DNA from 3 places in the Allobosea sp. GW821-FHT10B12 genome. Region 3 is predicted to be linked to each of the others. Evidence: predicted binding sites of a transcription regulator. Region 3 holds the regulator's gene; each other region holds the start of a gene.

Region 1 (2,195 bases), on a different contig from region 3:
CATGGGCCTGATCGGCCTGGTGATCGCCTCGGTCGTGAACATCTTCCTGGCCTCGAGCGCGCTCTCCTTCGCCATCTCGGTGATCGGCGTGCTGGTCTTCGCCGGCCTGACCGCCTGGGATACGCAGCGCCTGAAGGAAATGTATCTGTACTCGGATCTGGACTCCGAGTCGGCCGCGAAGCTCTCGGTGAACGGCGCCCTGTCGCTCTACCTGAACTTCGTCAACATGTTCCAGATGCTGCTCTCGCTCTTCGGCTCCAAGCAGGAGTGAGCCGGGCGACAGCCTGAGAAACACGAAGCCCCGGCCTCACGGCCGGGGCTTTTCTTTTGGGCATAAGCCCAGCCGACGAAATCAGTTCACCACGCTCAGACGCTTGTCGAGTACCTTGAGCACCCGGCCAAGCTCGGCACCGCGCTTCAGGATCAGCCCGGTCGCGGTCACCACCGAATAGGCGCCCTGGCGTCGCGCCAGCGACGGGTCCTTGACGATCCGGTAGAGCGGCACCTCGGCTGTCCGTCGGAAGACCGAGAATTGCGCCTTGTCGCGCAGGAAATCGATGGCGTAGTCGCGCCATTCCCCGGCTGCGACCATGCGGCCATAAAGATTGAACAGCTCGTTCAGCTCGCGCCGGTCGAAGGTGACCGAGAAGGGCGCGGCAGCCGGAAAGGCGACGACCGCGCCCGCTCGCTGACCTGGCGGAGTTTCGCTTTCGCTCATCGCGCCTCCTTCCATCAATCGCCCCTTATTCGGCAATGGATGATGCGCCTGCCCCTGGAGGCTGGCAAGACAGGTTGACGACAGTAGCGGAATCTTCCGCCGCCGTTATCGCAATTGCCATGATTTTGCCGCGCTTGCGCCAAGCGAGCGCCCCGTTGCGGCATTCAACTCCGATTCGTTGCCTAGACGGCCCGGCCTGTCCGGTTCCGGACACGTCAGCCCCCCAGCCCCTCCGGCGCTGCGGCGGGCCGGGCCAACCAGTCGAGGCCAACTCACGGCTGGCGGTTTCCGCCGGCCGTTTTCTTTTGGGCCGGACCTCTTATCGCGCAGCGCCGTGATACTCGGCATTGGGCCGCATATCGACGGCCGAGGCGATCCGGTTCGACATGTTGTAGAAGGCGGCAACGGCCGCGATGTCCCAGATGTCGCGCTCGCCGAAGCCAGCCTTGCGCAGGCCTTCCCGATCGTCCTCCTCGATCTCGTGCGGCGCCTCGGTCAGCTTCACCGAAAAATCGAGCATGGCGCGATGCCGCGGCGAGAGCTGCGCGGCGCGATAGTTCATCACCATCATCTCACCCAGCACGGGATCGCCGGAGAGCTGGCGCACTGCCTGGCCATGCGCCGTCAGGCAGTAATAGCAGCGGTTCAGGCTGGAGACCGCGACCGCGATCATCTCGCGCTCCAGCTTCGAGAGGCCGGACGGCGCCAGCATCAAATCGTTGTAGAAGGCGGCGAAGGCCTGGAGCTTGGCGTCATCATGCGCATAGGCGGTGAGCACGTTCGGGACATAGCCGAGCTTCTCCTCGCATTTGGCGAAATAGGCCTGCATCTCCTGCGAAAGTTCGGCCTGCGGCAGCGCGAGCGCCATCACGGCGGGTGGCGCATCCTGCTTCGCCGGCGCTTCGCCCACCATCGCTTTGTCATGCTTCTTCGTCATCTCTGCACTCCTCGCGCTGATATCCGCGCAGATTGGACACAACTTGCCGTCTCCGCGCCATATTGGTGCAATCTGGCTGCCGGCATCCGACGAAAGTTGCAGCGGCCGGTGAGCTATGTCATCGCTCGGCAAAATAGCAGGGGGAAGAAGACTATGGCCAAGCGCGAAGCGAATGCCACGGCTGCAGCAGTCACCGCGATCGAGGCCGCTGCCCATGAGCTCGGTTCGGCGATGCCCGCGGAATTCCCCAAGCTGCTCTATGGCCGCACCGTCGCCGAGGACCTCGTCGCCCTGCCGCCGGAACTGCTCGCCCGCGCCGCTGACGCCGCCTACGCCCATCTCAGCGGGCGGCGCAAACCCGGCGAGCCCAATCTGCGCTTCCGCGACGAGGCGGTGAAGGAGGATGGGCGCGAACGCCAGATCACGATCCTCGAGGTCGTCAACGACAACAAGCCGTTCCTGCTCGATTCGACCCTCGCCGAGCTGACCGAGCAGGGCTATGAGCCGCGCCTGGTCGCCCACCCCATCCTCGCCGTGGTG
Region 2 (2,195 bases), on a different contig from region 3:
TTCGTCGCTTCCTCGATGCTGATGCCCTGCATCTCGGCGACCTTGTTGGTCGCGGTCTTGATCCGGTCCGTATCGAACACGCCCGGCAGGATGTTGTTGATGGTGACGTTGGCATGGGCGATCTCGCGCGCAACGCCGGCGAGGAAGGCGGTGAGGCCGGCACGGGCGCCCGAGGAGACATCGAGCCCGGTCAGCGGGGTCAGCACGCTCGCCGAGGTGATGTTGACGATGCGGCCGAAGCGCCGCTCGATCATTCCGTCGACGACGCGCTGCACCAGCTCGAGCGGGGTCGCCATGTTCTGCGCGACGCCTTCGAGCAGCGCCTCGCGCGTCACCTCGCGGAACGGTTTTGGCGGCGGGCCGCCATTGTTGTTGACGAGGATGTCAGGGTTGGGCGCAGCAGTGAGCAGCGCATCCTGCCCGGCCTTGGTCGAGACGTCGGCGACGACGGCGATCACGGTCGCGCCGGTGCTGGCGCGAATCGCGCTGGCGGTCTCCTCCAGCGTCTTGCCGTCGCGGCCGTTGACGACGACGGTGCATCCCGCTTCGGCCAGCGCCTGGGCGCAGCCTCGGCCCAGCCCCTTGCTCGAGGCGCAAACGATGGCCGTGCGGCCGGCAATTCCAAGGTCCATCAGTCTTCTCCCGAATAGGTTTGCGCTTTCGTGAGCGCAGGCAGAGCACGGTTTTCGCGCCGCGTCATCAAAGCGTAGTGCAAATCAGACACACGCCGCAGGCATCGCAACAGTTGGACTGGCGAGCATGAGCGACGACAGCGACGCCAAGCAGGTTCGCAGCATCTTCATCTCGGATCTGCATCTCGGCACGCGTGGAGCCCAGGCAGACCTCGTGCTGGAGTTCCTGCGCGCCTACGACGCGCCGACGATCTATCTGGTCGGCGACATCATCGACGGCTGGCGCCTCAAGAGCGGCTGGTACTTCCCGCAGGCTCACAACGACGTGGTGCAGAAGCTGCTGCGCAAGGTGCGCAAGGGCTCCAAGCTGATCTACGTCACCGGCAATCACGACGACTTCCTGCGCGACTATGCCGGCCTGCAGTTCGGCGGCATCACGCTGGTCGACGACATCGTCCACGAGACCGCCGACGGCAAGCGCATGCTGGTCATCCATGGCGACCTGTTCGACCTGGTCGTGCGCAACGCCAAATGGCTCGCTCTGCTCGGCGACTGGGCCTACACGATCGCGCTCGTGCTCAACCACGGCATCAACAAGGTCCGCCGCGTCCTTCGCCTGCCGCATTGGTCGCTCTCGGCCTGGGCCAAGCACAAGGTCAAGAACGCCGTGAACTATATCGGCGAGTTCGAGCAGTGCCTCGCCGACGAGGCGCGCCGGCACAAGGCCGACGGCGTGATCTGCGGCCACATCCACCATGCCGCCCAGCGCGAGATCGACGGGCTGACCTACATCAATACCGGCGACTGGGTCGAAAGCTGCACGGCGGTGATCGAGCACGACGATGGCCGCTTCGAGATCGTGCGCTGGCCGCAGCACCGGCTGAAGGGCGAGAAGCCGGCGCTGCCGACGCCGACTGCGACACGCCCCGCACCAGTTCCGAGCCTCGTCGAGGCGGCGTGATGCGCGTCCTGATCGCGACGGACGCCTGGCGCCCGCAGATCAACGGCGTGGTGCGCTCGCTGGAGCGGATGGTCGAGGCAGCGCCGGAATTCGGCGTTACCCCGCAGATGCTGACGCCGGAAGGCTTCTGGCAGGTCGGCCTGCCGTCCTATCCCGACATCCGCATCGCCCTGGCGACGCGCCGGCACATCGCCAAACGCATTGCCGAGTTCGGCCCCGACCACATCCATATCGCGACCGAAGGGCCGATCGGCTGGCTGACGCGCGCCGTCTGCCTCGCCCAGAAGCGCACCTTCACCACGAGCTACCACACCCGCTTCCCGCAATATGTGGCGGCGCGCTGGCCGATCCCCGAGAGCTGGAGCTACCGCTTCCTGCGCCGCTTCCACGGGCCGGCGGCCGGTGTGATGGTCTCGACCGCCACGGTCGAGGCGGAGCTGCGCGCCCATGGCTTCGAACGCATCCTGCGCTGGGGGCGTGGCGTCGATCTCTCGCTGTTCCATCCGCGGCCCGAGAGCGTGCTCGACCTGCCGCGGCCGATCTTCCTCAGCGTCGGCCGCGTCGCGGTCGAGAAGAACCTCGAGGCCTTCCTGTCGCTGCGC
Region 3 (2,195 bases):
ACCTCGCCAAGAACATCGCCAAGCGCGCCGTCGCGATCTCCGGCCAGTTCTCGCCGCCGCATCGTGCTGTCGTCGGGCTCGAGCATATGAGCCGCCTGGTCCAGGCGCAGCTCAAGGACGTGCTCGACGCCTATGCCGCCAGCAACGAGCAGAAGGCGATGGAAGTCTGGCGCCGCGACGACGAGATCGATGCGCTCTACACCTCGCTGTTCCGCGAACTCCTGACCTACATGATGGAGGATCCGCGCAACATCACCTTCTGCACGCACCTCCTGTTCTGCGCCAAGAATGTCGAGCGCATCGGCGACCACACCACCAACATCGCCGAGACCATCCATTACCTCGTCACCGGCCAGTCCATGGACGAGAGCCGGCCGAAGCTCGACACCACCAACATCCTCGTCGACCTGCCGGCGGCCAATGGCTGAACCGGCGGGCGGCGCGCTTTCCGTGCAGCCGGAACCGGCTGAACGATCAGAATTTGCGCAACTAAAGAGTTGGAGCATGTTCTGATCGCAAAAGTGGTTTCCACTTTTGCGGAACAGGCTCCGAGCGAAAGCGAGACGCAATGCCTGCACGCATCCTGATCGTCGAGGACGAGGAGCCGCTCACCCTGCTCCTGCGCTACAATCTCGAGGCCGAGGGCTTCGAGGTCGACAGCGTGGCGCGGGGCGACGACGCCGAATTGCATCTGCGCGACCATACGCCGGATCTCGTCCTGCTCGACTGGATGCTGCCCGGCCTCTCCGGCATCGAGCTCTGCCGGCGCCTGCGCACGCGCCGCGACACCGAGCGGGTGCCGATCATCATGCTGACCGCCCGCGGCGAGGAGACCGAGCGCGTGCGCGGCCTCGCCACCGGTGCCGACGACTATGTCGTCAAGCCGTTCTCGCTGCCCGAACTGATCGCCCGCATCCAGGCGCTGCTGCGCCGCGCCAAGCCCGGCCATGTCGCCGGCCTGCTCGCGGCCGGCGATCTCGAGCTCGACCGCACGACCCGTCGCGTCCGTCGCGCCGGCGCCGAACTGCATCTCGGCCCGACCGAGTTCCGCCTGCTCGAATTCCTGATGCAGGCGCCAGGCCGCGTCTATTCGCGGGCGCAACTGCTCGATGCGGTCTGGGGCCGCGACGTCTACATCGACGAGCGCACCGTCGACGTCCATGTCGGGCGGCTGCGCAAGGCGATCACCCCGGCCAATTCCAAGGACCCGCTGCGCACCGTGCGCGGCGCCGGCTACGCCTTCGACGAGACTTTTGCCCGCGGCTGACAGCCTCCGTCAGCGCGGCGCGGCGACGATGACCGCCGCGCCGGCGAGGCAGAGCGCGGCGCCGGCAAGATCGTAGCGATCCGGCGGCACCTTCTCGACCAGCGCCATCCAGGTCAGCGACGTCACGATGTAGACGCCGCCATAGGCGGCAAAGGCGCGCCCGGCCGCGGGGCTGTCGGCCAGGGTCAGCAGCCAGGCGAAGGCTGCGAGCGCCAAGACGCCCGGCAGCAGCCACCAGACCGGCTTGTCGAGTTTAAGCCAGGCCCAGAAGGCAAAGCAGCCGGCGATTTCCGCCAGCGCCGCTCCTGCATAGATCGCGAAGGTCGCCATGTCGGTGCCTATGATCGCGGTGCGCAAGCCGTGGCCAGCCTGGCGAAAACCGGGCGATAGGCTTCGGAGGCCAGCGGCGTCAGCGCCTCGGCCTCGCCGAACGTGAACCAGCGGATCTCGCTGTGCTCGTCATTGGCGATCTTGGGTTCGCCGCCGGCCCATTCTGCGACCACAAACAGATGCCAGAGCGCGGGCGTGACGCCATCCGTCTCGGTTGTCTCGATGGTCTCGGCATGGCGAAAGGCTGTCGCCGCGATGCCGAGCTCCTCCTGCAGTTCGCGAACGAGGGCAGCCTCGATGGCCTCGCCCGGCTCGACATGGCCGCCAATGGTGTCCCAGCAGGACGGCCGATTTCGCCGATGCGGAGCCCGCAGGCCCAAGAGAACGCGCTGTCCCTTCAGCGGTAACGCGCAGGCGTATTCGATCGGCTTCATCATCTCCCCTTGAGGCTCGGTCTTCGATCGTGCCGGCTGGACGCCAATGCGCGGTTCCCGCAGACTATCAGCCATGCGCTTCACCAGATGGGACTATCTCGCATTTCCCTTTCTCGCCGCGCTGCTGATTGGCGTCGGCTACGGCGCGCTTCGTCTCGTCGGCT

Evidence for each region. Region 3 encodes PhoB, which activates phosphate uptake and scavenging genes when phosphate is short. Its sites were predicted from a motif close to TGTCATNNANCTGTCAT; they were not measured.
Region 1: a site for PhoB is predicted at 785-801, ahead of AC07O0_RS29335 (DUF2794 domain-containing protein). Genes of this name have one in related genera too.
Region 2: a site for PhoB is predicted at 695-711, ahead of AC07O0_RS29125 (UDP-2,3-diacylglucosamine diphosphatase). Genes of this name have one in related genera too.

What each region holds. Positions count from the first base shown of each region.
Region 1 covers NZ_JBWKNL010000016.1:12,096-14,290, reverse strand. The annotation lists gene AC07O0_RS29340 (Bax inhibitor-1/YccA family protein) at 1-271, shown strand, start outside; gene AC07O0_RS29335 (DUF2794 domain-containing protein) at 353-718, opposite strand; gene AC07O0_RS29330 (peroxidase-related enzyme) at 1,038-1,631, opposite strand; gene AC07O0_RS29325 (NAD-glutamate dehydrogenase) at 1,809-2,195, shown strand, end outside.
Region 2 covers NZ_JBWKNL010000015.1:70,330-72,524, reverse strand. The annotation lists gene AC07O0_RS29130 (SDR family oxidoreductase) at 1-632, opposite strand, end outside; gene AC07O0_RS29125 (UDP-2,3-diacylglucosamine diphosphatase) at 760-1,593, shown strand; gene AC07O0_RS29120 (glycosyltransferase family 4 protein) at 1,593-2,195, shown strand, end outside.
Region 3 covers NZ_JBWKNL010000004.1:222,230-224,424, forward strand. The annotation lists gene phoU (phosphate signaling complex protein PhoU) at 1-428, shown strand, start outside; gene phoB (phosphate regulon transcriptional regulator PhoB) at 569-1,267, shown strand; gene AC07O0_RS15685 (YnfA family protein) at 1,277-1,597, opposite strand; gene AC07O0_RS15690 (NUDIX hydrolase) at 1,606-2,031, opposite strand; gene AC07O0_RS15695 (hypothetical protein) at 2,105-2,195, shown strand, end outside.